Regions from separate parts of the Methylosinus sp. LW3 genome, predicted to be linked through region 1. Evidence: predicted binding sites of a transcription regulator. Region 1 holds the regulator's gene; each other region holds the start of a gene.
The links. The regulator LexA, encoded in region 1, represses DNA repair genes until DNA is damaged. The targets are predictions, from matches to a motif close to TGTTCNNNNTGTGTTCNG.

Region 2: a site for LexA is predicted at 3,420-3,437, ahead of parE (DNA topoisomerase IV subunit B). Genes of this name have one in related genera too.
Region 3: a site for LexA is predicted at 3,474-3,491, ahead of recA (recombinase RecA). Genes of this name have one in related genera too.
Region 4: a site for LexA is predicted at 5,659-5,676, ahead of METLW3_RS0114950 (YifB family Mg chelatase-like AAA ATPase). Genes of this name have one in related genera too.

Annotation. Positions count from the first base shown of each region.
Region 1 is NZ_AZUO01000001.1:1,095,738-1,103,237, reverse strand. It holds gene METLW3_RS26750 (hypothetical protein) at 1-230, opposite strand, end outside; gene METLW3_RS0105420 (AsmA family protein) at 300-2,318, opposite strand; gene lexA (transcriptional repressor LexA) at 2,422-3,126, opposite strand; gene METLW3_RS28115 (hypothetical protein) at 3,267-3,932, opposite strand; gene METLW3_RS0105410 (LLM class flavin-dependent oxidoreductase) at 4,218-5,216, opposite strand; gene METLW3_RS0105405 (hypothetical protein) at 5,286-5,528, opposite strand; gene METLW3_RS0105400 (OFA family MFS transporter) at 5,627-7,342, shown strand; gene METLW3_RS0105395 (cupin domain-containing protein) at 7,353-7,500, shown strand, end outside.
Region 2 is NZ_AZUO01000001.1:3,228,070-3,235,569, reverse strand. It holds gene METLW3_RS28320 (hypothetical protein) at 123-812, opposite strand; gene METLW3_RS0116130 (GlxA family transcriptional regulator) at 809-1,750, opposite strand; gene METLW3_RS0116125 (DJ-1/PfpI family protein) at 1,850-2,518, shown strand; gene METLW3_RS26975 (2OG-Fe(II) oxygenase) at 2,592-3,212, shown strand; gene parE (DNA topoisomerase IV subunit B) at 3,481-5,499, shown strand; gene METLW3_RS0116110 (sensor histidine kinase) at 5,666-6,721, shown strand; gene dapE (succinyl-diaminopimelate desuccinylase) at 6,921-7,500, opposite strand, start outside.
Region 3 is NZ_AZUO01000001.1:3,606,715-3,614,214, reverse strand. It holds gene METLW3_RS0118130 (DUF2165 domain-containing protein) at 1-412, opposite strand, end outside; gene METLW3_RS0118125 (GDSL-type esterase/lipase family protein) at 476-1,138, shown strand; gene lysM (peptidoglycan-binding protein LysM) at 1,223-1,714, shown strand; gene METLW3_RS0118110 (DUF3617 family protein) at 1,932-2,345, shown strand; gene METLW3_RS0118105 (c-type cytochrome) at 2,350-2,682, opposite strand; gene pyrE (orotate phosphoribosyltransferase) at 2,715-3,311, opposite strand; gene recA (recombinase RecA) at 3,643-4,722, shown strand; gene alaS (alanine--tRNA ligase) at 4,988-7,500, shown strand, end outside.
Region 4 is NZ_AZUO01000001.1:2,991,593-2,999,092, forward strand. It holds gene htpG (molecular chaperone HtpG) at 1-1,697, opposite strand, end outside; gene METLW3_RS0114930 (DUF2794 domain-containing protein) at 2,202-2,615, shown strand; gene METLW3_RS0114935 (Bax inhibitor-1/YccA family protein) at 2,698-3,471, opposite strand; gene METLW3_RS0114940 (hypothetical protein) at 3,844-4,497, shown strand; gene METLW3_RS0114945 (lytic murein transglycosylase) at 4,531-5,424, opposite strand; gene METLW3_RS0114950 (YifB family Mg chelatase-like AAA ATPase) at 5,750-7,288, shown strand; gene METLW3_RS0114955 (ATP-binding protein) at 7,362-7,500, shown strand, end outside.

The DNA of each region.
Region 1 (7,500 bases):
AATCCGTTATCGCCACTCTCCATAGCCTGCTCGATCAACGAGAACAGGCGGCGGTTGGCGTCGACGTCCGTGCTATCGAAGTCCTCGGCGATCCGATAGCCTAGGGCGGCGAGGAGCGTCGTGACAGGCGGCTCTTCCGACCCCCACGCGTCGAGGATTTCCTCGTATGCAGCCTGCACGCCACCAGAGGCGGCAACCAATGCGCCCAAAAGCTCCTCACGACCCATCATTGCCGCCCCCGAGCTCGCTGCGGTCTCGTGACGCTCGCGCGAGTGAACGAGAAAAACAGCGGGAAGCTCTCACCGCTCCTTCGCCGCGCCCGCCTCCGGCTCGACGCGCGGCAGCAGCGGCGCGGCCGCGCCCGAGCGCTTGATCAGCGCGGCGGCGTCCGGCGCGAAGACGGGATCGTCCCAGGCGCCGGAGAGATCGAAGCCGATCTGCACGCCCTTCTCGCGCGGCTTGCCGGCGGCGTCGGCCTCATTGGCCTGCGCCTTCATCGCGAGGCTGCGCTCGGGAATGCGCGTCTGGCCGGCGAAGGCCAGCGCGAAGCCCGGCCCATGCGCCTGGCCGTCCTCTATATTCGCGGTTCCTTTGACGATCTTGATGGTCGCGCTGGCGCGATCCACCAGCGAATGGCCGGAGCGAATATCCATCGCGCTCGACAAAGGCCGCTTGTCGACGCGGCGCAGCGCGCGCTCGAGATCTATGCCGCCGACCTCGCCCTCGCTCAGCGTGAGGCTGGCGCGGCCGTCGAGATCGCGCGTGATCTGCGCGACGCTGTCGCCAGTGGCGTCGAGCGTGAAATTGGCGTCCAGCGCGCCGCCGAGATCGGGCCGTGCGGCGAGGTCCCAGGCGAGCGCGCCGGCGTCGACCCCGGTCAGCTGCGCATTGCCGTGAAACTCCAGCGCGCCCGCCGCATTGGCGGCGAAAGTGGCGCGGCCCTTCACCGTCCCCTTATAGGCCTGCGCCTCGGCGAGCGAGAGCTCGAGCCTTCCGCCGCGCAGCAGCAGCGATAGAGCGGCGTCCTCGAGATTCAGCCGCAATATGCGGGCGCGCGTCGCCGAAAGGCGCAGATCGACATCGGCGTCCTGAATATTCGGCAGGACGAAAGCGTCGCGGCTCCATTGGCCGTCGGCGCCGGAGAGCGGCGGCAGATCGGCGATCATCGGCTTCAGCGACACGAAATTGCTGGCGAGAGTCGCATGGACGATGGGCTTTTCGCCCTCGTGCCGCAGCGCGAATGTGCCCTCGAACTCATTGTCGTCGGCCGAGAGCTTCACATCGGTCAGCTGAAAATCGCGCAGGCCGACGCTGGCCTTGGCGGAGAGCTGCACATTCTCGAAGGCGCCGGGCAGCGGCGCGCTCACCTTGGCGAGGCCGAGCGCATGGCGCAGCGAGGGCGAAGAGGCGTTGAGCCGCCCCATATAGCGCGGCTTGGCGCCGATCTGGCCGAAGCCTTCCGCCTCCAGCCGCACGCTGTCCGAATCGAGCCGCACAGTGACCGGCGTCTGCTCGCCGCGCAGCAGCGCGCCGGGCTTCAGCACCCAGAGCATGGCGCGCGGCCGCTCGCCGCCCCAGGAGAAAGCGGCGTCGAGCGTCGCCGGCGAGCCGACGGTGCGCCAATCGAGCGTCGCGTCAATGTCCTGCAGCGTTTCCTCGCCGCCCGAATATTTGAGCCTTGCGACGCCGGAGACGATGGAGACGCCGCCGAGCCGGGCGCGATCGGCCTTCTCGGCCGCCGGCGTCGAGGGCCGCGCCGCCGCGGCGCGCACAGCTGCGCCGGACGTGCTCATCGGCTTGCGATCGAGATCGACCTCTATGGCGGGGCGGATGAGCTCGATATCGGCGATTTCCAAACGGCCGGCCAGCAGCGGCAGCAGCAGCACATTGCCGTGCAGCCTCTCCGCCTCGATGGTCAGCGCGGCGGTGGGATCGGCGAAGGCGATGCTGTCTATGGTGATGTGCGGGCGCGGCAGCAGCGAGAAGGTCGAGCGGCCTTTGGCGGCGATGAACAGGCCGGATGAGGCGTTGAGCTGGCCCGAAATCTCCTCGAGCAGCGCATTGGTCGAGAAGGTCCAAGGCGCGAGCGCCGCGCCGAGCGCCACTGCGGCGACGGCGCCGAGAGCGATCAGCCAGCGGCGCGAGAGGCGCGGGAAAGGCAGGCGGCGGCTTTGGCCCAAGGGCTTGGATCCTTCGATTTCGCGCATCGGGCCGGTCGAGTGCGACATTCCATCGTCCATGTAGAAAAAAGCGGGCGGCCGCGGGCCGCTGGCGATGCAGCGCGCGCCCTCGGCGAGGGCGCGAGACGAGAACAACATGCCTTTATCGCTCTGCCGCTACGCGAAAAGGCCCGCGCGCCAAAAGCGCGCGAGGCCGGACCATGGCGGCAAAGGGCGGCGAGATCGTGGCGGCGCGAGGCCCTCAGTATTTGCGCAGAAGGCTGACCAGACGGCCTTGGATGCGGACGCGATCCGGCCCGAAAATGCGCGTCTCATAGGCCGGATTGGCGGCCTCGAGCGCTATTGACGCGCCACGCTTGCGCAGGCGCTTCAATGTCGCCTCCTCGTCGTCGATGAGGGCGACGACGATATCGCCGGTGTCGGCGCTGTCCTGCTTGCGCACCACGACGACGTCGCCGTCGAGAATGCCGGCCTCGATCATCGAATCGCCACGCACCTCGAGCGCGAAATGCTCGCCGCCGCCGAGCATATCCGGCGGCAGGCTGATGGTGTGGCTGCGATTCTGCAGCGCGGAGATGGGCGTGCCGGCGGCGATGCGGCCCATGACCGGAATCGCCACCTGCTGATCGGACTCGGGCTCGCCGGCCGGAACGGGCCGCACGCGGCCGAGCGCGCCCTCTATGACCGAGGGCGAGAATTTGCCGCCGCGCGCGGCGACGCGGGGCGTCGCCGATTCGGGCAGGCGCAGCACCTCGAGCGCGCGGGCGCGATTGGGCAGACGGCGGATGAAGCCGCGCTCCTCGAGCGCGAGAATGAGCCTGTGAATGCCGGATTTGGAGCGCAGATCGAGCGCGTCCTTCATCTCGTCGAAGGAGGGCGGCACGCCGGTCTCCTTCAGGCGCTCATGGATGAAGCGCAGCAGATCGCTCTGTTTCTTGGTCAGCATGGAAGCCCCCCGGCGCCGCCCGCCCGCGTCGCGCCACGTCCGAACCTAGCCATGATGGCGCGGGTTCATAAACAAATCATGAACGGGAGGATAGGCGTTCTCGGTGCGTTCCGCAAGGGAGACTCTTCGGCGGTCCTTGGTCAGGGAGCATGAATGCATTTCCAGTCAGAAACATCGTGATCCAAATCTATTCGGGCTCGCTGAGAACGCCATTCAAGCGATTTATCCCGACTGTTAATGACAAACCACTGCCCTCGGTCATTAACATTGTCCCGTCCCGAAGAACGGAATGGCCCCGCAATCACCCCGTTTTCATACCCCTTTGAGATGACGCTAAACTTGTCGGTATCACAAAACCAATCAGGCCAACCCAATTGCACGCCTCCAGGCACACGCTTGTTAATTTCATGCCAGTATTTTGCTACCCCTCCGCGAGGAGAAACTTTGTTTGGCGGGACCCCTAGTTGTTGTCTCACATACGCCTCATCGAACCACTCTTTCTCGACTACAACTTCTGCTGGCGGGAACATAAAAGCCTCGTTTGTTGATAACAATACATAAAGATCAGATCGTGAGCTAAAAAATAAAATAGTAGCCCCACTGTCAAAATGGGTCTGCGACGCCACATCACTCTTCTGAACAGCCCAATGCTCAACCGATAATTTTCCCCCAAACTCTTTAGCCGTGTCAAAAACTTCTCGGTCAATATTCGATAAGAAAAACCTATCTTTATTTAGCTGAAAAATGCCAAGAATTATTGCGGAAAAGACGGCGCCAGCCACGAACCATATCAGACGCCCCTTCATGTCATTTCGAGCAAGAAAAACTAGATACCCGGATGCCACGGCAGCGGCTAGGAGAACGACGGTCGCCGCGATAGGCAACCCTTCCCAGTAGGCGGAAACGAGGGCCGGCAACGAGGTTGCAAAGGGCCAAATTTGCGAACCGGCATTTATTATAACATCAACTATCCGTTGATGTGACGCCGTTGCGGGCTCAGATTCTCTAGTTTCCATTCGCTAAGAATAGCAGAGTTCTTGCTTGATTCGAAGAGTCGCTCACACAGGCTACGATCCTACGGTTCCGCCCCTCTACTGCGCCGCCGCCGCCTCCACCCCCAGCATCGGCCGCACATGCCGCGCGAAATCCTCTAGCGAGCGCAAGTTCTTCTCCGCATCCCGTGAGATCGGCTTCAGCAATATCGCCCGCGCGTCGGTCTCCTCGCGATAGGCGGCGATCTTCTCCGCCACTTCGTCGAAATCGCCGATCAGCGAGCGTTGCAGCAGCCCTTCCTCGGTCAGCGAGGCCGGCGCCGCGCCGTCCTGGCGGGCGAAATTGCCGCGCATGCGCTCGGCGAAGCGGGAGAGGAAGGGAACAGCCTCGGCCAGCGCCTGCTCGCGGCGCGGCGCGGCGAAATAGAAGCGCGCCATGGTGAAGCGCGGATCGCCCTCCGGTCCCGCGGCCTCGCGATAGATGCGCAAGGTCTCCTTGATCTGTTCTATGGGGAAAGGCGGGCCGGCCATCACGCCATGGCCATTGCGCGCGGCGTAGCGAATCGCCCCCGGCGTGGTGGTGGCGAGATAGGTGGGGATGGGCTTTTGCAGCGGGCGCGGCGTGAGGCTGAGGCCATTGGCCTCGTAATGCGCGCCGGTGAACGTCACTTTGTCTTCATAGAGCAGGCGGTTGACGAGGCCGAGCGCCTCCAGAGTCATCTCCCGCGTCGAATCCTTGCCGGCCCCGAAATGGCGGTTCTGCAATTCGAAAGGCCCGCCGCGCGCCACGCCGAAATCGAACCGCCCCTTGGAGAGCAGATCGATGGTGGCGACATCCTCCGCCACCTGAATCGGATTTCGGAAAGCGAGCAGCACCGCCGCCGAGCCGAGCCGTATCGTGCTCGTCACGCCGGCGAGATAGGAGAGAAGCGTGAGAATGGAGGGACAGGCGGCGTCCGGCTCGAAATGATGCTCGGCGACCCAGGCCTCCTCGAAGCCGAGCGCCTCGGCGTGGCGCACCAGGCGCGTCTGCGTCTCGAAGCAGCGCGCGAAATCCTGCTGCGGGTTTTCGTAAGTGGTGAAGACGCCGAACCGCATGGCGAGGGCCTCGAGATGCGCGCCGCCGATCCCATGCGCGCCTTGGCTATATACGGCAGTTACATATTGTCATACAGGATATGGACGCCGAAGGCCGCCCGCAAGCGCAAAAACATTGGCGTCGCGCGCGAATTTCGGTCGGCCGATAGAAAGCCCTCGTCCAATCCGGCGGATGGGCGTCATAATAGAGAAATCAAATAAAGCGACGAGAAAAACATATTGATCGATCATCGGCGCTGTGACGATTTTCCGATAGAAAGAGTTGAAAAAGTCGCAACGCTCGGCATTGTCGAAAACCAGCACGCGCCGCAAGGGCGCTCATCGCGAAAAAGCGGGCGCCGCGGGGGCGGCGTTCGGGGGACCGCTCACGACGCCGCAGAGGAAGCGCGGCTCGATTTTCGGAGGATTTCATGTCGGTAGCCGCTATGCCATCCCGGCAATTTTTCAGCCGGGAGCGCTCCATCGCAGCGCCCGGCTTCAATCGTTGGCTGGTGCCGCCGGCGGCTCTCGCCGTGCATTTGTGCATCGGCATGGCCTATGGATTCAGCGTGTTCTGGCTGCCGCTGTCGCGCGTCATCGGCGGCGCCGAGCCGAAGGCCTGCCCCGCGGATATGGGCTTTTTCGCCAGCGTCTTCGCCACGAGCTGCGATTGGAAGATCAGCATGCTCGGCTGGACCTTCACGCTGTTCTTCGTCTTTCTCGGCTCCTCGGCGGCGGTGTTCGGCCATTGGCTGGAGACCGCCGGTCCGCGCAAGGCGGGCCTGGCGGCGTCGGTATGCTGGTGCGGCGGCCTGCTGATCTCGGCGGCCGGCGTCTATCTGCATCAGATCTGGATGCTGTGGCTCGGCTCCGGCGTCATCGGCGGCATCGGCCTCGGGCTCGGCTATATTTCGCCTGTCTCGACGCTCATCAAATGGTTCCCGGACCGGCGCGGCATGGCGACCGGCATGGCGATCATGGGCTTCGGCGGCGGCGCGATGATCGGCGCGCCGCTGGCCGACAAGCTGATGTCCTATTACGCCGCTCCGGGCTCCGTCGGCGTGTGGCAGACCTTCGTCACCATGGCGGCGATCTATTTCGTCTTCATGGTCGGCGGCTCGCTCGGCTATCGCGTGCCGCGCGACGGCTGGAAGCCGGAGGGCTGGGCGCCGTCCACGACGGCCGCCAACAAGATGGTGACGAGCCGCCACGTACATCTGAACGTCGCCTGGAAGACTCCGCAATTCTGGCTGCTGTGGGCGGTGCTGATGCTCAATGTCAGCGCCGGCATCGGCGTGCTCGGCATGGCCTCGCCCATGCTGCAGGAAGTGTTCGGCGGCAAGCTCATCGGCCTCGACATCGGCTTTTCCGAGCTCGACGCGGCGCAAAAGGCGAAGATCGCCGCCATCGCCGCAGGCTTCACCGGCCTGCTTAGCCTCTGCAACATCGGCGGCCGCCTCGCCTGGGCGACATGGTCCGACAAGCTCGGCCGCAAGACCACCTACGCCGTCTTCTTCATCCTCGGCATTATTCTCTATTCGGCCGCGCCCTGGGCCGCGCAGCAGGGCAATATCGTGCTCTTCGTGCTGTTCTTCTGCGTGATCCTGTCCATGTATGGCGGCGGCTTCGCCACTATTCCCGCCTATCTCGCCGATATTTTCGGCACGCATTATGTGGGCGCGATTCACGGCCGTCTGCTCACCGCCTGGTCGACGGCGGGCGTGCTCGGTCCGGTGCTCGTCAATTATCTGCGCGACTATCAGCTCGACCACGGCGTCGCGCGTGACGCGGTCTATAATCAGACCATGTATATTCTCGCCGGCCTGCTCATTCTCGGCCTCATCTGCGATCTCTCGGTGCGGCCGGTCGCCGAGAAGCTGTTCATGACCGATGAGGAGGTCGCCGCGGAAAAAAAGACCAGCGTCGCCGCCATCGCGCAGGAAGAAAGAGAGCCGCACGCCGATTTCGAGGATTATGTCGAGGAAGGACAGGCTGCGGAAGCCGCTGCGGCCGAGGCGCGCCGCGCCGCCGCCGCGCAGAATGGCAATTCGCGCATTCTGCTCTTCGCCGCCTGGGCCGCCGTCGGCATTCCGCTCGCCTGGGGCGTGTCGATCACGCTGCAGAAGACCTTCGTCCTCTTCCACTGACGGAGGCCTCATGCGCGCGCGCAATCTTCTCGGCTTCGCGCTGGCGTTCTTCGCCGGCGCGGCGCTGGCCGACGGCCCGCCGCCGGCCATGCTGCAGAGCGAATTGAAATATGCGCCCGTGCCGATCTTTTCAGGCGTCAGCGCCGCGCCGGTCAGCG
Region 2 (7,500 bases), 2.1 Mb from region 1:
GCGATGGATCGATAGTTCGGCGGACACCACTTCCGCCAGTTCGATGCCTCGCTGCAGGGTGCGCGAATGGAAGCTGTTCGTTCGAGTCCGAGCGTCGGCGCATTTTTCCGGGTCGCCATCGTTCAGGACGGCGGTAGCGAGTTCTGGAACCAATTTGCTCTTGCCTCAGAGACCTTTGACGTCAGGTAAGCGATTCCTAAATTCGCACATACGACGGGACTGACGTTCTGGATCGGTTTTCCAAAGTGCATGTTCGGCGGTAGATAAATGATGCCACGATCTTTAACCGCTATTAGCCGCACTTCACCGGGGGTAAAGCCAATACGGAGTTGGCTAAGCGTTTCCCTATCTCCAATTATTCTCATGCCATCATGGCCAGATCGTATTTCAAGACGTTTGATATGCAGAGGTTTTCCTGGTTCGCTGTTAAGCGTCACGTTTCCTGGTTCCTGACTGGTAATCCTTTCAATTCCATGTTCCGCTGCGTTTCTGGCGTGCAGAAGGTATCTCAATAGCTCATCTGAACTACGCTCGTTTGATATTCTGTCAAACCAGCCTTTGGCGCTTCCAAGCTCGGTCGCCTTTTTTAAGCGTGTGTACACGCCATTCTGCGCTATCAGAAATTCTTCCCAGAGCAAAGCAAGTTGATCTAAAGTTTTGGCCGCTTCCATATCCCTGAGCTTTCTATTAGCATGATTTAATTTCTCGATTGCCGCAGAAAATGCCTTTTCATCCATTCGAACGATCCCAAGGTCATCAAGGTCAGTGCGCGGAAATATATCAGCCGCCCCAAACGTGTGGAACAAAATCATGCCCGGCTCCGCCCCCCACGCCGAAACGCTTGCGGCGGCTGCCCGTAAACGCGCAGAAACGCCCGTCGCATTCGTTCTGGATCGCGAAAGCCGCTGTCGCGCGCGATTTGCTCGATCGCGTCGGCGCCGCTCTCCAGCGCGCTCTTCGCTCGGTCGAGCCGCAGGCGCTCGATCGCCTTGGCCGGCGTCGCGCCGGTCGCGCGGGAGAAGGCGCGCGCGAAATTGCGTGGGCTCATCGCGGCCTGCTCGGCAAGCTCCTCCACGGTGAGGCGATGTTGCAGACGCTCGCTCGCCCAGCGCAGCAGCGTCGCGAATTTGTCTTGCCGGCTCTCCAATTCCAGCAGCGCGGAAAATTGCGATTGGCCGCCGGGGCGCCGATGATAGACGACGAGCTGCCGCGCCACGGCGCGCGCGATATCCTCGCCGAGATCGTCGTCGATCATCGCCAGCGCGAGATCGATCCCCGCGGTGATTCCGGCGGAGGTCCAGATCGGCCCGTCGCGTACGAAGATCAAATCCGGCTCCAGCCGAACCTTCGGAAAACGTCGCTGAAAATCGCCGCTGCGGCTCCAATGCGTCGTGGCTCTGCGGCCGTCGAGCAGCCCGGCCGCCGCCAGCACATAGGCGCCCGAGCACACGCTCGCCACACGTCGCGCGCGCGTCGCTGCGCGGGCGACGAAAGCGAGCGTTGCTTTGTCCGTGGCGGCGCCGCGCGTGCCGAGGCCTCCGGCGATCAGCAGCGTGTCGCAGCGTCGCGCCGCGGCGAAGCCCGCGGCTGCAATGGCGACGCCGGAAGAGGAGCGCACGAGGCCGGGCGCGGCGGCGATGGTCCGTATCGCATAGGCGCCGGGGACGATGCGCGCGGCGATCTCGAATGCGGCGATCGGACCCGCGGCGTCGAGAATCTGAAAATCCTCGAAGATCAGCAGAGCGATGATCCGCGCGCTCATGGCTCTGTCCGAAAAAGTTGGAAAACCGTCATTTGAGACAGAGCCTAGCGGCGCTACTCTGCCTTCGTCAACAAGGGGAGGCTCGCAATGTCCGACCAAAGCTTTCGCATCGTCTTCGCGATTTTTCCGCGTCTCACCCAGCTCGATTTCACCGGGCCTTTCGAGGTGCTGTCGCGGCTGACCGGCGCGGAGGTCGTCGTCGCCTCGCGCGAGGGCGGCGGCGTCGCTTCGGACACGGGACTCGAATTCGGCTCGACGCGCATGCTCGCCGGCGTGGAGCGCTGCGATCTCCTCTGCGTTCCCGGCGGCCCCGGCGTCGAGGCGGCGTCGGTCGATCGCGAATTTCTCGAGCAGATCGCGCGGCTCGCGGAAGGCGCGCGCTATGTGACCTCGGTCTGCAACGGCTCGCTGCTGCTCGGCGCCGCAGGCCTGCTGCGCGGCAAGCGCGCCGCCTGCCATTGGGCCTGGCGCGATCTTCTGCCATTGTTCGGCGCCGTTCCAGACGCCGCGCGCGTCGTGCGTGACGGCCGTGTCGTCACCGGCGGCGGCGTGACGGCGGGCATTGATTTCGCTTTGACGCTCGCAGCCGATATCGCTGGCGAGCAGGTCGCGCGCGCGATCCAATTGTCGATCGAATATGCGCCGGCGCCGCCTTTCGACAGCGGGCGTCCAGAGATGGCGGGCGCAGCGCTGGTCGAGTTCGTATCGCCGCGTTTCGCCGAGCGAAAGGCGCGTTTCGCGGCTTTGCATGGCTGAGCGCGGCGCGGCTTTTTAAGGTGCGGCTTTCTGTGCTCTATCGAGCGCTTCTGTCGCCGCAATGGATGCGCCTATGACCGCCGCCGCCACGCCTGCGCATGTCGTCATCGACGGCTTTCTCGGCGCGGCGCGCGCCGGCGAGCTGATGCAATTCGCGCTGGAGCATGAGAGCGAATTTCACCAATCGCGTTTCTATACAGCCGAGCGCGAGGCGCGCGTCGATACGTCGGTGCGCGATTCTTCGCATCTTCTCGAGCTCGGCCCGCTGCGCGCGGCTTTCGCCGCATCGGTCGATGTGGTTCTCGCGCGTTTGACGCGCGAGCTGAATGTTTGTCTGCCGTCCGAAACGAAAAAAGAGATCGAGATGGTGCGCTATGGCGATGGCGGCTTCTTCAAGCGCCACGCCGATGCGCCGCCGCGGCCAGACGGACACGACAGCGTGCGGGCGCTCACGCTCGTCTATTATTTTCACGCGCTGCCCAAGCGTTTCGAGGGCGGCGCGCTGCGGCTCTTTTCGCTGGACGGCTTTGCGGACATAGCGCCGGTCTATGATCGTCTCGTCGCTTTTCCCTCCGCCGCGTTTCACGAGGTGCGGCCGACGCGCTGCGCGAGCGCATTTGCCGCTGGGAGATTTTCGATCAATTGCTGGGTGAGGCGGGCGCGCGAAGGGCAATCCCCCTCGCCATCATGCTGAGGAGGTCGCGAAGCGACCGTCTCGAAGCACGAGGGCGATCTCCAGAAGGCGGCGCTGACGGTTTTCTCGTCCTTCGAGACGGCGGCTGCGCCGCCTCCTCAGGATGAGGAAACCTCAACCCGATTCTTCTCCAGGTCCGGCGCAGCTTTCGTTCTGGTCGGCTGGAACAGGCAGAGCGCGAGATAGGCGGACGTCCCAATTCAAAGAAGTTCATTGTATGTTCTCATACCCCCTCGCGCTCCCCCTCGCGAATCGCTAAAATCCCTCCATGGCCAAATCCGATGATCTCTTCGGCGGTGCTCCGCGCAAGCCCGCCGCCGCCGCTCCCGCCGCGAAAGCGCCCAAGGCGCCGGCGGAATATGACGCCGCCTCTATCGAGGTGCTCGAGGGGCTGGAGCCGGTCCGGCGGCGACCCGGCATGTATATCGGCGGCAAGGACGAGGCCGCCATGCATCACCTCTTCGCCGAGGTGCTGGACAATGCGATGGACGAGGCCGTCGCCGGCCACGCCAGCTTCATAGAGGTGACGCTCGAGCCGGGGGGCTGGCTCACCGTCGTGGATAATGGCCGCGGTTTTCCGATCGATCGACACCCGCGGTTTCCGGACAAGACCGGGCTCGAAGTCGCGATGACCATGCTGCACGCCGGCGGCAAATTCGATTCGGGGGCCTATCAAACCTCCGGCGGCCTGCATGGTGTCGGCGTGTCCGTAGTCAACGCCCTGTCGGAGAGGGTTGAGGTCGAGGTGGCCAGAGAGCAGCAGCTCTATCGTCAGGTCTTCTCGCGCGGCCTCGTCGCCAGCAAGTTTGAAAAGCTCGGCCGCATCGCCAATCGCCGCGGCACTAAGGTGCGCTTCAAGCCGGACGCGGAAATCTTCGGCCCGGCGACGCATTGGCGCCCGGCGCGGCTGTTCCGCATGGCGCGCTCCAAGGCCTATCTCTTCGGCGGCGTCGAGATTCGCTGGCATTGCGCTCCGGCGCTGATCGAGCCGGGCTCGGATGTGCCGGCCGAGGCCGTGCTGCGTTTCCCCGGCGGGTTGCGCGATTATCTCACGCGCGAGACCGAGGGCAAGGAGCTGGTCGCCGATCAGCCCTTCGTCGGCAAGGTGCAGCGCGAGGGCGGCCATGGCTCGCTCGAATGGGCCATCGCCTGGTTCTCCAATGAGGACGGTTTTTCCCACTCCTATTGCAACACGATTCCGACGCCGGACGGCGGCACGCATGAGGCGGGCTTTCGCCTCGCTCTGCTGCGCGGCTTGAAGGATCACGCCGAGCGCATCGGCCAGGCCAAGCGCGCCGCCAATGTGACGGCCGAGGACCTCATGGGCCAGTCGGCGGCGATGATCTCCGTCTTTATTCGCGAGCCGGAATTCCAGGGCCAGAACAAGACGCGGTTGATGAATGTCGAGGCTTCGCGCCTCGTCGAAGGGACGGTGCGCGACGCTTTCGACCATTGGCTCGCCGGCGCGCCGTCGCAGGCGACCAAGCTCCTCGATTTCGCGGTGGAGCGCTCCGAGGAGCGGCTTCGCCGACGCGCCGAGAAGGAGCAGGCCAGGAAATCCCCGACGCGCAAATTGCGCCTGCCGGGCAAGCTCGCCGATTGCACCAATACGTCATCGCAAGGCTCGGAGATTTTCATCGTCGAGGGCGATTCCGCTGGCGGCTCCGCCAAGGCCGCGCGCGACCGCGCCAGCCAGGCCGTGCTGCCTTTGCGCGGCAAGATTCTCAATGTCGCCTCGGCGGGGCGCGAGAAGCTCGCCGCCAATCAGCAGCTCGCCGATCTGGTGCAGGCGCTCGGCTGCGGAATCGGCTCGCATTATCGCGACGAGGATTTGCGCTACGACAAGATCATCGTGATGACCGACGCCGATGTCGACGGCGCGCATATCGCGTCGTTGCTCATCACCTTTTTCTTTCGGCAAATGCCCAAGCTCATCGACGGCGGCCATCTCTATCTCGCCGTGCCGCCGCTCTACAAGCTGACGCAAGGCGCCAAGACCGTCTATGCGCGCGACGACGCGCATCGCGACGAGCTGGTGAAGAAAGTGCTGACCGGCAAGGGCAAGATCGAGACGAGCCGCTTCAAAGGCCTCGGCGAGATGATGCCGGCGCAGCTCAAGGAAACGACGATGGACGCCAAGAAGCGCACATTGCTCAAGGTCGTGATCGCCGGCGACGAGCGCGAGGAGACCGCCGATTGCGTCGAGCGGCTGATGGGCGCCAAGCCAGAGGCGCGTTTCGCCTTCATTCAGGAGCGCGCCGCTTTCGCCACGGAATTGGATGTGTGACGCGGGAACCGCGGCCCGGGCGGCGACGTTTACCGTTTCGTGCAATGGAGCGCATTGGGAGCGCATTGGCGACGAGTGATTTGGAAATGATTTTCTCGCCCGCCGGAGGCCATTGGGCTATGGTCCGCGCCACTCGAAGCGGGCGGCGGGCGTCGAGAGGTCGAGCTTGACGGACATCGACGGAAGAAGCGAGTCGTCTGCGCCGCAGCGGCGGGACGATCGCGACGAAGCTCTGGCGCTCGAGCGCATGCGCATGGCGCTCGACGCGAGCCTCACCGGAATTTGGGATTGGGATCTCGTCACCGGCGAGGTGCATCTCGATTCGCGCGTGCGCGCGCTCTGGGCGCTGCCGGACGATGCGCCGGGCAGCTTCGAGATTTTCCGCAATGCGATGCATAAGGACGACAAGCACAAGGACGATAAGGCGCAGACGCGCGAGGCCGTTCAGGCCGCGCTCGATCCCGGCGAGCTCGGCGATTATGAGGCGGAATATCGCGTCATCGGCCAGACCGACGGCGTCGAGCGCTGGATCGCGGTGCGCGGCCGCACTTTCTTCGAAGGCGGACGCGCCGCGCGCATCATCGGCACGGCGCGCGACATAACCGATCGCAAGCGGCGCGAGGATCATGTCCATGTGCTGCTGCGCGAGCTGGTGCATCGCTCCAAAAATCTTCTCGCCGTGGTGCAGGCCATGGCGCGGCAGACGGCGGCGGGCGCGCCTTCGCTCGCCGATTTCCAACGCAAATTCGCCGCGCGTCTGCAGGCGCTCTCCATGGCGCATGATCTTCTCGTGTCGCAGGACTGGCGCGGCGCATCCATGGTCGAGCTGGCGCGCGCGCAATTGTCCTATTGTCTCGACGTCGGCTGCGTCGAGGAGCAGACGCGCGCCGGCGGTCCCGATCTTATGCTGAAGCCGGAGGCCGCGCAGAACATCGGCCTCGCATTGCACGAGCTTTCGGTGAATGCGCTGACGCATGGCTCGCTGGCGCAGCCGGACGGGCGCATTGAGCTGCATTGGCGCCTCGAGGACGGGCGCTTTGTGGTGGAGTGGCGCGAGTTCGGCGGTCCGGTTGTTTCCGAGGCGCCGTCCGAAGGCTTCGGCCACAAGGTCATCAAGCGCCTCGTCGCGCAGGCGCTGGGCGGCGAGGCGACGATCGGCTTTCCGCCCGACGGCTTCGAATGGACGCTCGCCGTGCCGGCGGCGCAGGCGCTGGCGCAGTGAGGGCGTGCTCCCCTTCTCCCACTTGTGGGAGAAGGTGGCCTCGCGAAGCGAGGTCGGATGAGGGCCGCTGCGGGTTTGCTGCGCTCTGAATTGTAGATAATGCTGTGGCGGCGCGAGCCCTCATCCGACCCGACTTCGTCGGGCCACCTTCTCCCCCTGCGCGGGAGAAGGGAGCGCGAACCTTTGTTGTTTCGGGGCCTCAGCGCGTGAAATAAGTCTCGATGATGCGCTTGTAGATCGCCGTCAGCCCATCGACATCCGCGACGCACGCATGCTCGTCCACCGCATGGATCGACTCGTTGAGGAGGCCGAACTCCAGCACCGGGCAATCGCGCGTGATGAAGCGCGCATCCGAGGTTCCGCCGCTGGTCGAAAGGCCCGGACGGCGGCCCGTCATCTCCTCGATCGCGCCGGCGACCAGCGTGCTGAAATCGCCCGGCGCTGTGAGGAAGGGCAGAGAATTGCAGGGCAGGAACTCCACCTCCACTTTCGCGCCCCCCGCGGCCGTCTCGATCACGCGGCGGATTTCCGCCTGCAGCGTTTCCAGCGTCCACACATTGTTGAAGCGAATGTTGAAGCGCGCGCGCGCTTCGCCGGGGATGACATTGGCCGCCTGATTGCCGATGTCGATCGACGTCACCTCGAGATTGGAGCGGTCGAAATGCTCCGTTCCTTCGTCGAAGACATGAGTCGAAAGAGCGGTGACGATGCGCGCCACGGCGGGCGTGGGATTGTCGGCGCGATGCGGATGGGCGGAATGGCCCTGCTTGCCGCGCACG
Region 3 (7,500 bases), 2.5 Mb from region 1:
AGTTCCAATCAACGGAACGCCACATCTGGAACCACTCGCCGCCGATGATCATGAAGCCGAAAAAATAGAGCGCGAAGCCGAGCGCGAGCCCGCCTATGGCCCATTGCTTCGCTGTTTCGAAGCGCGCCGCATCGCCCTTTCGTGCGCCAAAAAGCCGCAGCGCGCCATAGAGGCAGAGCGCCCCATAGGCGAGCTCCGTCGCGATGATCCCGGCATAGAACAGCCGCTGCAGCGTGTCGGAGAGAATGGCGCGGCTCATCAGCGCGGCGTCGGCATGGGTCGTGTCCATGGAGACGACATGGCGAAGGACCTCGAAATTCGTGCCATAATCGAAAATATTGCCGAGCCCGGTGACGAGGCCGAGCAAGCCAGCGCAGGCGGTGAGCAGGATTTTGGCGATGCGGGCGATCATGCGTGGGTCCTCCCCAGAGTCGATTCGGATCTATGTTCTGCCGATGATGCGCGCGAGACGGCGATGGCGATGATCGCGACATTGGCGCAGATTTTTTTCATTCTCGCCTTCCTTCTCTTGCTCGGCGGCGCGCTGATCGCTGCCTCCGACGCTGGCGTGCGGCGCGCCTTTCGCATCGCGCTGCATCGGCGCGTCGCGCGGTTGCGGGCGCCGCGCTACGCCATCGTCGGCGACAGTCTCGCGGCGCAATGCGACTGGCGCCCGCTCCGCCGGCGCCCCTTCGACGTGCTGCGCCTCTGCCTCGGCGGCGCGACGCTGAAGGATATAGGCGCGCAAATCGTCGAGGCGCGCATGATGTGCGCGCGCTGCTTCATCATCGATGGCGGCTTGAACGATCTTCTCTTCGACGCGGCGCCGCTCGCGCAGATCGACCATGATTTTCGCGCGCTGCTGCGCCGCCTGCCGGAGGATGCGCGCGGCGTTCTGATGCTCGCGCCCCATGTCGCCGACGCCGCCCAGGCGCCGCGCATAGACGAGATCAATGCGCTGATGCGCGCGCTCGCCGAGGCGCGCGGGCTCGCGGTCGTCGATCTGGCGCCGCAGCTTTCGCAAGACGGCGCGCGGCGGCCCGAGATGACCGATGACGGCCTGCATTTCTCTCCGCTCGCCGCGAAGCTATGGGTGCGGGCGGCGCGAGAACGCCTTCTTCGCGATGGGCTCGCCTGAGCGCGGCGCGCCCTATGTAACGCGGCGCGGGCGCAATTCCACCGGCGCTCGCGCTCACGCCAATGCGCGAAGGAGGTCGTAAAAATGGGTCTCTTCAATTTCTGGAACAACTCGAAGAGCGGCGAGCAGATCGACAAGAATGCGCCTTCGCCCAAGGGCGCGACCGATAACGCCGCCGCGCCCGCCGATGAATTGAAGAAGGAGATCGAGAAGAAAGGTCTCGACGCCTCCAAGATCGAAATCTCGGTCGAGGGCGACAAGGTGAAGCTCGGCGGCAAGGCGTCTTCGACCAGCGACGCGGAGAAGATCGTGCTCGCCGTGGGCAACACCAAGGGCGTCTCGCAGGTCGAGAGCAATATCGTCGTCGGTAAGCAGGAAACGGAATCCTTCTTCTACAAGGTGCGCCAGGGCGACACGCTGTGGAAGATCGCCGAGACGCAATATGGCCAGGGCAAGGGCGGAAAATACGAAGAGATTTTCGCCGCCAATCGGCCGTTGCTCTCCGATCCCGACAAGATCTATCCCGGCCAGGTGCTGCGTATTCCCAAGGCCCAAGGCGCCGCCGGCCAGGCCTGACGCTCACTGTCACGCGGCCTCTCTCGGGAGGCCGCGTCACGCATTCGGGAAAAAGCGGCGGCGCGCGCGGGAGCTATTCTTAAAATGCGCGCCCGACATTGAAAACGAGTTGCCTCGCAAACGCGCGCGCCACATATTCTGCGCCGCAAAAAAAATCATACGTGATCGAGGCGAAGCGTTGAACCTCCGCATCTATCGTCGCGCGCCATATCTCGCGATGCTCGCAGTGACTTTGTCTCTCTCCGTCATTGCGAGCGCGCGCTCGTCGCGAGCGGACGAGTTGCCGCAGCGTCGGCCCGGTCTCTGGCGCATAAAAACAATATCGCCGGACGTGGGACTGCAGTCGCATGACGTCTGCATCGAAGCGGGCGACGGCATCCTCGGCGCTCCGCAGGACAATTGCACGAAGCCGACGGTCGAATCCGCGCAAGGCGGCGAGGTCATCGTCACCTTCTCATGCGATCTCCATGGCGCGCGCGAGGTGACGAGCCTCTTGCTCACCGGCGATTTCTCGAGCTGGTATCGCGCGCAATCGAAGACGACGCTCACGCAAAAGAGCGGCGCCACGCGCGAGCGCTCCGGCTTCACCATAGACGCGAAATTTCTGCAGCCCGAATGCCCGAAGCCGTGACGCCTCAACGCTTGGGCGCGAGGCCGACGATATAGGCGGAGAGCGAGTCGATCTCATCCGGCGTGAGGATGAGATTGGGCATGTTCCGATGCGAGCTGCGCAGAAAAACCTTGATCGCCAGCTCGGTCGTCGAGGGCATGCGCGCCACATCGACGAAGCTGGGCGCCTTGGCGGCCTCGTCCTTGGCCGGCGTCTTCTCGTCGATGCGATGACATTCGACGCAGAGCGAGGCGGCGAGACGCCGCCCGGCCGCAGGATCGCTCGATTGCGCCAGCGCCGGCGCCGCGACGCCTCCGCAAGCGAGGAAGGCTAGAAACATCGGCGTCGCGCGATTCATGGCTCTACCTCCGAAACGACGGCATGCAATGCCTATATGGTGAAATCGCCGCGCTTGAAAATCGACACCAGCGTGATTCCTTTTTCGGCGAGCTTTTCCGCCGCGCCTTCCTCACGGTCGATCACGACCAGCGCGCGCGTCGCTCTCGCCTCCGGGTGCTCCTCCACCATGCCGGCGATGGCCTCCAATATAGAGCCGCCCGTCGTCGCCACATCGTCCACGATCAGCGCCTCGCCGCCCTTGGGCACATAGCCGTCGATGCGCTCCTTGGCGCCATGGCCCTTGGCCTCCTTGCGCACGAAGAAAGCGTCGACCGGCGCGCCCTTGGGAAAGCTCACCGCCGCGATGGCCGCCACCATGGGCACGGCGCCCACGGCCAGCCCGCCGACGCCCTTTATTCCCTGCGCCTTCATATAGTCGACGACGATATCGGCGATGAGATGCGCGCCCTCCGGCAGCATGGTCGTCTGGCGCAGCTGGAAGAGATAATTGCTCTTGCGGCCCGAGGAGAGCGTGAAATCGCCGCGCAGCAGCGAATGCGTGTCGATCAGCCGATGCAGCCGCGCCCAGCGCGGATCGGCGGAATCGAGAACGGCGTCGGGACGGGAAGGCGCGCGCGTGTCGCTCATGGGCTGTCGAAACTCCGCTGTCGATCGTGAGAAATAGGCCGGGAGCCGGCTGCGGTCCCTTACGCCGAGGAACTCGCGGACTTCAAGCCGGTTCCTTCCCCTGGCGCGCGCCCGGCCTGCCCTTGGCTCGCGCCCGGCGGGCGGGAGCGGGGAAAAATTATGCGGAACAAAAAAAGAACTTGGCGAAGAGAACAAATGCGATACAATCTGCCCATCCGATCTTCGCGTCCGATATCGCCTGATCCTCGCAAGTCTTTCACCGCTCTTTCGTTCCCGGGCCGCATCTTGCGTTGCGCCTGCCGCCCTGCCTGTGCCAGAAGGAATCATCGCCGTGAGCCAAGCCAATCTCCGCCTCGTGGAAGGAACCTCCGTGGACAAGACCAAGGCGCTGGACGCCGCTTTGTCGCAGATCGAGCGGGCCTTCGGCAAAGGCTCGATCATGCGGCTCGGCAAGAATCAGAAAGCCGTCGAGATCGAGACCATCTCCACCGGCTCGCTCGGGCTCGATATCGCGCTCGGCGTCGGCGGCCTGCCGCGCGGCCGTGTCGTGGAGATCTACGGGCCGGAATCATCGGGCAAGACGACGCTGACGCTGCATGTGATCGCCGAGGCGCAGAAGAAGGGCGGCGTCTGCGCCTTCGTCGACGCCGAGCATGCGCTCGATCCGGTCTACGCCCGCAAGCTCGGGGTCAATCTCGAGGAGCTGCTGATCTCGCAGCCGGACACGGGCGAGCAGGCGCTGGAGATCACCGACACTCTGGTGCGCTCCGGCGCGGTGGATGTGCTCGTCGTCGATTCGGTCGCCGCGCTGACGCCGCGCGCCGAGATCGAGGGCGAGATGGGTGACGTGCAGCCCGGCCTGCAGGCGCGGCTGATGAGCCAGGCGCTGCGCAAGCTCACCGCCTCCATCTCGCGCTCCAACACGCTCGTCATCTTCATCAATCAGATCCGCATGAAGATCGGCGTGATGTATGGCTCGCCGGAGACGACGACCGGCGGCAACGCCTTGAAATTCTACGCTTCCGTCCGGCTCGACATTCGCCGCATCGGCTCCATCAAGGACCGCGACGAGGTCACCGGCAACCAGACCCGCGTCAAGGTCGTCAAGAATAAGGTCGCTCCGCCTTTCAAGCAGGTCGAGTTCGACATCATGTATGGTGAGGGCATCTCCAAGGTCGGCGAGCTCGTCGATCTCGGGGTGAAGGCCGGCGTCGTCGAGAAATCCGGGGCTTGGTTCTCCTATGACAGCCAGCGTCTCGGCCAGGGCCGCGAGAACGCCAAGACCTTCCTCAGGCAGAACAAAGAGGCCGCCGAGCGGATCGAGCAGGCGATCCGCGAGAATTCGGGCCTCATCGCCGAGCGCATCCTCGACGCCGGCGGCGAGGAGGATGGCGCTGGCGGCGAGGAGTGAGTCGGGCGATCGCCGAAGGTGAAGCGAGGACGTTCCACCCTTTGAGGGAAGGGTCGGACGGCGCAGCCGTCCGGGGCTGGGTTCCCCCACGGAGACTCCAGAACATCACTCCCTTCTGCGATCCGCGCGGCCTGTTCCACTTCGCGGACAAATGCTCTAGAAGGGCTCGGTTCGCGCCGGGCCTTTTCCTTTTCCCAGCGACGGTTACGGCCGAGCGCGCGTTCGATGGCCATTTGTGCCGAACAAGCGGGCGACAAGAACCGATATGAGTGGCGTCAACCAGATCCGTTCGACCTTCCTCGACTATTTCTCGCGCAATGGACACGAGAAGGTCGCATCCTCGCCGCTCGTCCCGCAGAACGACCCCACGCTGATGTTCACCAACGCCGGCATGGTGCAGTTCAAGAATGTCTTCACCGGCTTCGAGAAGCGCCATTACGCGCGCGCCACCACGGCGCAGAAATGCATGCGCGCCGGCGGCAAGCACAATGATCTCGACAATGTCGGCTACACCGCCCGGCATCTGACCTTCTTCGAGATGCTCGGCAATTTCTCCTTCGGCGATTATTTCAAGGAAGGCGCGATCGAGCTCGCCTGGAATTTCGTCGCCCGCGAGCTCGCCCTGCCGCGCGAAAAGCTGCTGGTCACTGTCTATCACGACGACGATGAGGCGTTTTCGCTGTGGAAAAAGATCGCCGGCTTCTCCGACGATCGCATCATCCGCATCCCCACGGCCGATAATTTCTGGAGCATGGGCGACGTCGGCCCTTGCGGCCCTTGCTCCGAGATTTTCTTCGATCAGGGCGACAGCGTCGCCGGCGGCCCGCCCGGCAGCCCGGACGAGGATGGCGACCGGTTCCTGGAATTCTGGAACCTCGTCTTCATGCAATATGATCAGACCGCGCCCGGCGAGCGCGCGCCGCTGCCACGGCCCTCGATCGACACAGGCATGGGTCTCGAGCGCATCGCCGCCCTGTTGCAGGGCGTGCATTCGGTCTTCGAGGTCGATCTTTTCCGCCGCCTTATCGGCGCCGTGGCCGACGCCACCAACGTCGATTCGGCCGGACCGCAGGCGGCGAGCCATCGCGTCATCGCCGATCATTTGCGCGCCTCGGCCTTCCTCGTCGCCGATGGCGTGACGCCCTCCAATGAGGGCCGCGGCTATGTGCTCCGCCGAATCATGCGCCGCGCCATGCGCCACGCGCAGCTTCTCGGCGCCGCCGAGCCTTTGATGCATAGGCTCGTCGGCGCCCTCGTCTCCGAGATGGGGCTCGCCTATCCCGAGCTGACGCGCGCCGAAAGCCTCATTCGCGACACGCTGCTGACCGAGGAGACACGCTTCCGCCAGACTTTGGCGCGCGGTCTCTCCATCCTCGACGAGGAGAGCGCCTCGCTGACCGCAGGCGCGAGCTTTTCCGGCGAGACCGCCTTCAAGCTCTACGACACTTACGGCTTTCCGCTCGATCTCACCGAAGATGCGCTGCGCCCGCGCGGGATCGTTGTCGACAAGCCGGCTTTCGAGAAAGCCATGGAGCGCCAGCGCGCTGAGGCGCGCAAGGCCTGGGCCGGCTCCGGCGAGACGGCGACCGAGGCCGTCTGGTTTGCGCTCGAGGAACGTCTCGGCGCGACCGAATTTCTCGGCTATGACCGGGAGAAGTCTGAGGGCCAGATTGTCGCCCTTCTCCATGAAGGGGCGGAAACGTTCCGGCTCGAGACCGGCGCGCGCGGCGCCGTGCTGCTCAATCAGACCCCCTTCTACGCCGAATCGGGCGGCCAGATCGGCGATATGGGCGTCATGCGCGCCAAGGGCGTGCGCTTTCGCGTCACCAACACGCAAAAGAAGGTTCACGGCCTTTTCGTCCATGAGGGCGTGGTGGAGGAGGGCGCGCTCGTCCCCGGCCTCGCCCTCGAGCTGGAAGTCGAGCACGCCCGTCGCAACGCCGTGCGCGCCAATCATTCGGCGACGCATATTCTGCACGAGGCTTTACGCCGCGTACTCGGCGATCATGTCGCGCAAAAGGGCTCGCTCGTCGCGCCGGATCGGCTGCGCTTCGACTTCACCCATCCCAAGCCGCTGAGCGAGGAAGAGATCGCCGCCGTCGAGCAGATCGCCAATGAGGTGGTGCAGGACAACGCCCCGGTCGAGACGCGGTTGATGGGCCAGGACGAGGCCATTCGCTCCGGCGCCCGCGCGCTGTTCGGCGAGAAATACGGCGATGAGGTGCGCGTCGTCGCCATGGGCCATGCCCCCGTCGACGTCGATCGCGCCTTTTCGGTCGAGCTCTGCGGCGGCACCCATGTGCGCCGCACCGGCGACATCGGCCTCATCAGCATCGTCTCGCAGGGCGCCGTCGCCTCCGGCGTGCGCCGCATCGAGGCCAAGACGGCGGAAGGCGCCCGCGCCCAGCTCGTTTCCGAGGCCAAGGCGCTGCGCGAGATCGCCGCACTCGTGCGCGCCTCCATCGAGGAGGCGCCCGCCCGGCTCGCGAGCCTGATCGAGGAGCGCAAGAGCCTGGAGCGCGAGCTCGCCGACGCCAAGCGCAAGCTGGCCATGGGCGGCGGCGGCAATGGCGGGGCGGAGCCGATCCGCGACGTGGCCGGCGTCAAGCTGTTCGCCAAAGCGGTCAGCGGAATAGACGCCAAGGATTTGAAGTCGCTGGTCGATGAGGCCAAGAAGACGATCGGCTCCGGCGTCGTCGCCATCGCCAACGCTTCGGCCGATGGCAAGGCTGGCGTCGTCGTCGGCGTGACCGCCGATCTCACCGCGCGCTACAACGC
Region 4 (7,500 bases), 1.9 Mb from region 1:
CAGGCGGGACTTTCGCGCAGGCGCGTCGAGACTCGCACATCGTCGATATGCTCGGCGAGCGTCTCCTTCAGCACGGCGGTGAGCAGCGCGACATCGGCGCTCGCCTCGGCGGGCGGCGTCTCGGAGCCTTCCGGCGCCGGCACGGCGTCTATGTCGGCGGCGCCCTGCGTCACCGATTTGAAGGGCTTGCCATCATAGCCGACGGCGCTCGTCACCCAGAAGGCGTCGACCGGTTCGTCCAGCAGCAGAACGTCTATGCCCTTGGCGCGATAGCCCTCGAGCTGCGGGCTGGAGGCGAGCCGCTTTTTGTCGTCGCCGGTGATGTAATAGATCGCGGTCTGATTGGGCCGCAGATTTTCGACATAATCCTTCAGGCTGCGCGCGCCGTCCTGATGCTGCGACGTCGAAAATCGCGCAATGGCGAAAATCTCGTCGCGGCGCACCGGGTCGTCGTGCAGGCCCTCCTTGAGCACGGCTCCGAAATTCTTCCACACGGCGGCGAATTTCTCCGCGTCATTGGCGGCGAGATCGGCGAGCTCCTTGAGCACGCGCGTGCCGATCGCCTTGCGGATGGCGCCGATGATCGGATTGTTCTGCACCATCTCGCGCGAGACGTTGAGCGGCAGATCGGCGCTGTCGACGACAATGCGCATGAAACGCAGCCAGGACGGCAGAATATCGGCCTCGCGCGAGATCAGCACGCGGCGCACATAGAGCTTGGAGCGGCTCTTGCGCTGCGGATCGAAGAGATCATAGGGCCGCGAGCCGGGCGCGAAAGCGAGCACCGTATATTCGGTGCGTCCTTCCGCGCGCCAATGAATGGTGAGCGCCGGCTCGTCGAACTGGCCGGAGATCTGCTGATAGAAATCCTTATAGTCCTGCTCGCTGATTTCCGATTTCGGCCGCGTCCACAGCGCAACGCCGTCGGTGAGGCGACGCGGCTCCTTGCCCTTCTCCTCCACGAGATCGATCGGTATGGCGATGGCGCCCGAATGCTCGCGCAAAATCTGCTCGATGCGATAGGGCTCGAGGAACTCGTCCGATTCCGCATTGAGATGCAGCGTGACGCGCGTGCCGACGGCGGGCGCGTCCTCCGCGGCCAGCGGCGCGATCTGGAACGAGCCCTTGCCTTCCGACGTCCACAAAAATGCTTCCGCAGCGCCCGCGCGCCGCGTCGCCACTTCTATGCGATCGGCGACCATGAAGGCCGAATAGAAGCCGATGCCGAAGCGCCCGATCAGCGAGCCGCCTTTGTCGGCGACGCCCTTGGCCTCGAGATCGTCGAGAAAGGCGCGGGTGCCGGAGCTGGCGATGGTGCCGAGCGCGGCGACGAGATCCTCGCGCGACATGCCGACGCCATTGTCCGAGACGCTGAGCGTGCGCTCCTCCTTATCGAGCGCGATAGTGACGAGCGGCGCGCCGGCCTGCGCCGCCAGCCCCTCGTTCGCCACAGCCTCGAAGCGCAGCTTCTCGATCGCATCGGCCGAATTGGACACGAGCTCGCGCAAGAAAATGTCACGCTCCGAATAGACGGAATGCGTCATGAGCTCCAAGAGCCGCGCGACATCGGCCTGGAAGCCGTAGTCGCTGCGCTCGGCGGCGTCGATCGTCTGTGTTTCGGCGTGGTCGGTCACGGGCTCGTCTCCGCTTTTTTTGTCGGCTCCGCCGCGCGCGCCGCTTTCCGCAAATGGAAGCATGGCCGACGGCGCGCTGGCTCTGGCCGGGATATAGAGATCGTCATTGATCGGCAATGGCGTCCGTCGAGCCGCCTCGAGCGGAACGCGAGAGTGATATCGGAGATCGTCCACGAAGTTGCAAGACGGCCGCCATGGGTCGCGCGACTCGATCGCGCGAGATTTGCGAGAGCGTGGAGAGAAGAGGCGCGTGGGGGAGAAGCCCGAAACAAGACGGGCCGCCCGAGCGTCGCCCGGCCGGCCCGTCCATCGCCACGAACTCATGTGCTCGAAAAGCGCCCTTCCGGGGGGCTGGGGGGCTGACGAAATCCGGAAAAACGGCTTCCCGAGCGTGTCGAGGCAATGGGCTAGATATTGGTCGGCTCCTTTGGCGGACAAGGGGCTCGATATTGGCGAAAATGTGAAATCTCGGCTCGGCGCGCGCGGGCCATCGTCGTCTCATTGTCATCTTTGTCTTGCCCTCGCGCATTTGCCGCGCGATCATGCCCATGAAATGAGGAAAGCGGCATGAGCGAGACGGAGACGACCGATCCCAGCCGGCGGCGCGGCCTGCTCTCTGTGGTGGCAGGCCGCGCGACGAATGAAGCGGACCGGGCCAGGGCCGCGCCCGAGCGCAGCGCTCCGCTCGTGTCCTTCGATCGGCGTGAGCTGCGACTGCTGCTCGATCTCTATGGCGCCAAGGTCGCCGCCGGCGAATGGCGCGATTACGCCATCGATTTCTCGCCCGCCAAGGCGGTGTTCTCGGTCTTCCGCCGCGCCAGCGAGGCGCCCCTCTACCGCATCGAGAAAAATCCCGAGCTCGCGCGCCGTCAGGGCGCCTATTGCGTCGTCGCCGCGGGCGGCCTCGTCATGCGCCGCGGCCATGATCTCTCGCGCGTCGTCGCAGTGCTGCAAAAGAAGCTGGAATTGGTGCGCGACTGAGCGAATTGGCGCGCGCCCGGCAAAAGAAAAGGCCCCGCCGGAGCGGGGCCTTCCTTTATCCCGGATCGGATCGATCGTCCGATCAGTCGTTGCGCTCGCCGAAGAGATAGAGCAGCGACTGGAACATGTTGATGAAGTCGAGATAGAGCGACAGAGCGCCGAAGATGCTCTGCTTCTGCACCATCTCCTGGCCATAGCCGGCGTTCTGATAATAGCCGTCCTTGATCGACTGCGTGTCCCAGGCGGTGAGGCCCGCGAAGATGAACACCGACAGGATCGACAAGGCGAACTGCATCGCGCTGCTCTGGAAGAACAGATTGACGAGGCTCGCGAGCACGAGGCCCCACAGGCCCATCACCAGGAAGGAGCCGAAGGCAGAGAGATCGCGCTTCGTCATATAGCCATAGAGGCTGAGGCCGCCGAAGGCCGCCGCGGTGATGAAGAACACCTTGGCGATCGACGCGCCGGTGAAGACGATCATGATCGACGACAATGACAAGCCCATCACCGCCGAGAAGGCGAGAAACAGGTTGCGAGCCGTCGCCGCGGAGACGCGGTCGGCGCGATAGCCCAGGAAGAACACGAAGGCCAGCGGCGCCAGCATCACCACCCATTTCAGCGGGCTGGTGTAGAGCATCTGACCGAAAGGCGTGAGCGCGATCTGCCGCCCGCCTTCCTTGGCCACGGCGAGCATATGCGTGCCGAGCGCGACGACGCCGGTGACGCCGAGACCCAGGACCATATAATTATAGACGCCGAGCATATAGGCGCGCAGGCCCTGGTCGATCTCGGCCGTGCCGGCTCTGGAGACCCCGCCCCGGTAGCCGAAGCTCGTGTTGCGGTCGAAATTGGACATAGCATCCTCTCGAAAAAGGCCGCGCGGCCCGGTCTATCCGGCCAATCGGCGCGGTCCTCGCCGTCGAATATGGCGTGCGGCCCGCGGAAAAACAAGAGTCCGCGGGCGCAATGCGGCAAAGTTCACGCCATGCCGAGCAAAACGCAAGCAAAAGGCGCAGTATAGGACTCGCGACGGGCCGCAATTCTATGCCGGGAGGCGGACAAAAGCCGAGCCCGTTCACGCTCTTGCCGCTCCGTGAGAATGCGCTAACATGCCGCATTGTCGCAGGCGGCGAGCGACCGGGTCGGCCGAACCGGCTCTCGCTTCGTCGTCGGAGCGAAGGCGCCCACGGAACGAGGCCCGCAACACATGATCCATGGGGGAATCATCATGTCCGACAGCGGTCTTGCCCCGTTCTGGCGGTCGATCGATGGGTTTCTGCGTCCTGCGACTCGTTCCGCGCCGCCCGTTCTTCTCGTCCTTCTGCTGACGCTTCTCGGCGCCGCGGCCCCCGCCTCGGCCCATGGCCGGCTCGGCTCCGCGGAGGGGCGGTGCCGGCTGTTCATCGGGCCGGACATTATGAACTTCACCGGCTATCTGCCGGACGCCTCCAAGAATGAGTTCTGCGAGGATATTCCCGCGACCGGCCACACGATCATCGCGCTCGACGCCGAGCAGGACGAGCTGCGCGACATGGCGGTGGAGATCAGAATCGTCAGGGATATCGGCAGCGAGGAGAAAGAGAACGCCGACCTAGACGCTGTGACCGTCGCCTATCGCGGTCCGCGAACCTATCCGACCGGCACGATCAATTTCGAGCACGACTTTCCCGACGCGGGCTATTTCGTCGGCATAGTGACCGTGACCGGCGACCATGGCGAGCGCTGGGTGTCGCGCTTCCCCTTCTCCGTGGGCAAGAGCTTCATGCGCACCCTGCCCCTCTATCTGCTCATGGGCGTCGGCGTCATCGCCATGTTCTTCATCTATCTACGGCACCGGCCGATCCATTCGCTGAAGACGGCCGACGCCGAGCCGGCGGAGTAAGCCCTCCGCAGACCATGCCGAAAAGCGGCCGCCTCATCGCGGAGCATCTATTCCCGATGATCGCGGAGCGTCTATTCCTGATGAGCGCGTGTCGCTCGCGCCTTTGATCTTATCGGCGAGCAGGGCGATGGTCTTGGAATAGACTTTCGCCTTGTTCCACTCGAGCAGCGCCGGAAAATTCGGCTCGCCCTCGTCCCAGCCCGCGCCCGGCTTCCAGCCGTAGCCATGTAGAAAATTGGCGGTGGAGGCGAGCACATCCGCCGTGTTGTGAACGAGATCGCGCTTGCCGTCGCCGTCGAAATCCACTGCGAATTTCAGATAGGACGACGGCATGAACTGCGTCTGGCCGATCTCGCCCGCCCAGGCCCCGCGCATTTGCGCGGGATCGAGATCGCCGCGCTCCACGATGCGCAGCGCATCCAGCAGCTCGGCGCGGAACTTGTCGGCGCGGCGGCAATCATAGGCGAGCGTCGCCAGCGCGCGAATCGTCGAAAAGTCGCCGAGATAAGAGCCGAAATCCGTCTCCAGCCCCCAGATGGCGACAATGACCGGCCCCGGCACGCCATATTTCTGCTCGATGCGCTTGAACAGCGCCGCATGCTTCTGCAGCAGCGCGCGTCCCTTGCTCACGCGGAAGGAATTGGCCATGCGCGCCGAGAATTGCTCGAATGTCTGGCGGAACACTTTCTGCCCGCGATCATGCGAGATCACCGAGCGGTCGTAATAGACGTCGCGGAGCGACGAATCGATCGCCGCCTTGGAAATTCCGGCCGCGGCGGCTTCCTTCTCGAAGCTGCTGAGCCAGGCCTCGAATCCCTCGCCATTGCGTCCGCATTCGGCCGCTTGCGCCTTCGGCGCGCCGAAGCCGATCGCCAGCGCCAAAGCCGCGGCGCCGAGCGCCCTCGTCATCCGTTTGTTCTGAGACATATCGCCGACCCCATCTCTCGGGCGAAGCCCTTTGCGCTCTCGAGGGCGATATCCCCCGGCGCGAATTTCTGATCGATCGAACGGCCCCGTCCGATCGGAAAGCGCTCTTAGCTCACGAGAGCGCGGCCGCACGATGGCGACGCTTCCGCGAGAGCTGAAATTGCCGATCCTCAAAACCGGCCTCAGACTAGCTCTCGCCGGTTAGCGGCCGGTTGCCGAAGCATGGCCAATTTTCGTTCTCATATTGTTCTTGCGGAGGCGAAATCGCGCGTCTACTATGGCGGCGTTTGCGTCAGAGCGATATCGGGGTCTCGGAGCTTTCGTCATGGTGGTCAGAGTCGCGACGGTCGCCTTCGAGGGCATAGAGGCCAAGCCCGTCGACGTTCAGGTGCAGATCGCCAGCGGCAATGTCGTGTTCACCCTCGTCGGCCTCGCCGACAAGGCGGTCGCCGAATCGCGGGAGCGGGTGCGGGCGGCGCTCGTCGCCTCCGGCCTCGCCCTGCCGGCCAAGCGCATCACCGTCAATCTCGCGCCGGCCGACATGCCCAAGGAGGGCAGCCATTATGATCTGCCGATCGCGCTCGGCGTGATGGCGGCGATCGGCGCCATCCCCTCGGATGCGCTGGACGGCTTCACCGTGCTCGGCGAATTGGGGCTCGACGGGGCCATCGCGCCGGTCGCCGGCGTTCTGCCCGCGGCGGTCGCCGCCAACACGCGCGGCCATGGGCTCATCTGCCCGCGCCAATGCGGGCCGGAGGCGGCCTGGGCGTCGAGCGACATGGAGGTGATCGCGCCGCGCTCGCTGATCCAGCTCGTCAATCATCTCAAAGGCGTTCAGGCGCTCTCGCGGCCCGAGCCGGCCGTGCGCGCGGCGGCGACGGCGCTGCCGGACCTCTCCGACATAAAGGGCCAGGAGAGCGCCAAGCGGGCGCTGGAGATCGCGGCGGCCGGCGGCCATAATCTCCTGATGAACGGCCCGCCCGGCGCCGGCAAATCCATGCTGGCGGCGCGCCTTCCCTCCATTCTGCCGCCATTGTCGCCGCGCGAGCTTCTGGAAGTCTCGATGATCCATTCCGTCGCGGGCGAGATCGCCGGCGGCGAGCTCACCGATCGGCGCCCGTTTCGCGCGCCGCATCATTCCGCCTCCATGCCGGCGCTGGTCGGCGGCGGCTCCCATGCGCGTCCGGGCGAGATCTCGCTCGCCCATAATGGCGTGCTGTTCCTCGACGAGCTGCCGGAGTTCCAGGCGCAGGCGCTCGATGGCCTGCGCCAGCCACTGGAGACCGGCGAGGTCGCCGTGTCCCGCGCCAATCATCGCGCCGTCTATCCGGCCCGCTTCCAGCTCGTCGCGGCGATGAACCCCTGCCGCTGCGGCCATGCGCTGGAGCCGGGCTTCGCCTGCCGCCGCCAGCCCAATGAGCGCTGCATCGCCCAATATCAGGCGCGGCTCTCTGGCCCGCTGATCGACCGTTTCGACCTCAGGATCGAGGTTCCGGCGGTCTCGGCGGCCGATCTCGTGCTGCCGCCGCCGGCCGAAGGCTCGGCCGAGGTGGCGGCGCGCGTCGCCGCGGCGCGCGAACGCCAAAGCCGACGCTATGCGGCTCTCGGCCTTCCCGGCTCCACCACCAACGCCAGCGCGCCGGCCAGCGCGATCGAAAAAGCCGCCGCGCTCGACGCCTCCGGAACGGCGCTGATTCGCGAGGCGGCCGAGCGCCTCGGCCTCTCGGCGCGCGGCTTCCATCGCGCGCTGAAGCTCGCTCGCACCATCGCCGATCTCGACGGCTCGGACGCCATAGCGCGCCGCCATCTCGCCGAAGCTCTCGCCTATCGCGGCGGCTCCGCCGGAGCCCGCGTCGCCGCCTGAGCCCAATTCATACTTTTCTGTGGATTGCCGTGAAATAATTGCATCTTCGTCGAATGGCTCTGGACCATCCCGCATGCCCGCTGTTCCTCCTTGCGTTTTTGTCGTTCTCGCTTTTTTCGCCGCTCTCGCGCCGGGCGTCTGGCTATGGCTCGTGCGCGCGCGCCGGGCGCGCCGCCGCCGCGCGGTCGAGACAGAGCTAGAAGGATTGCGCG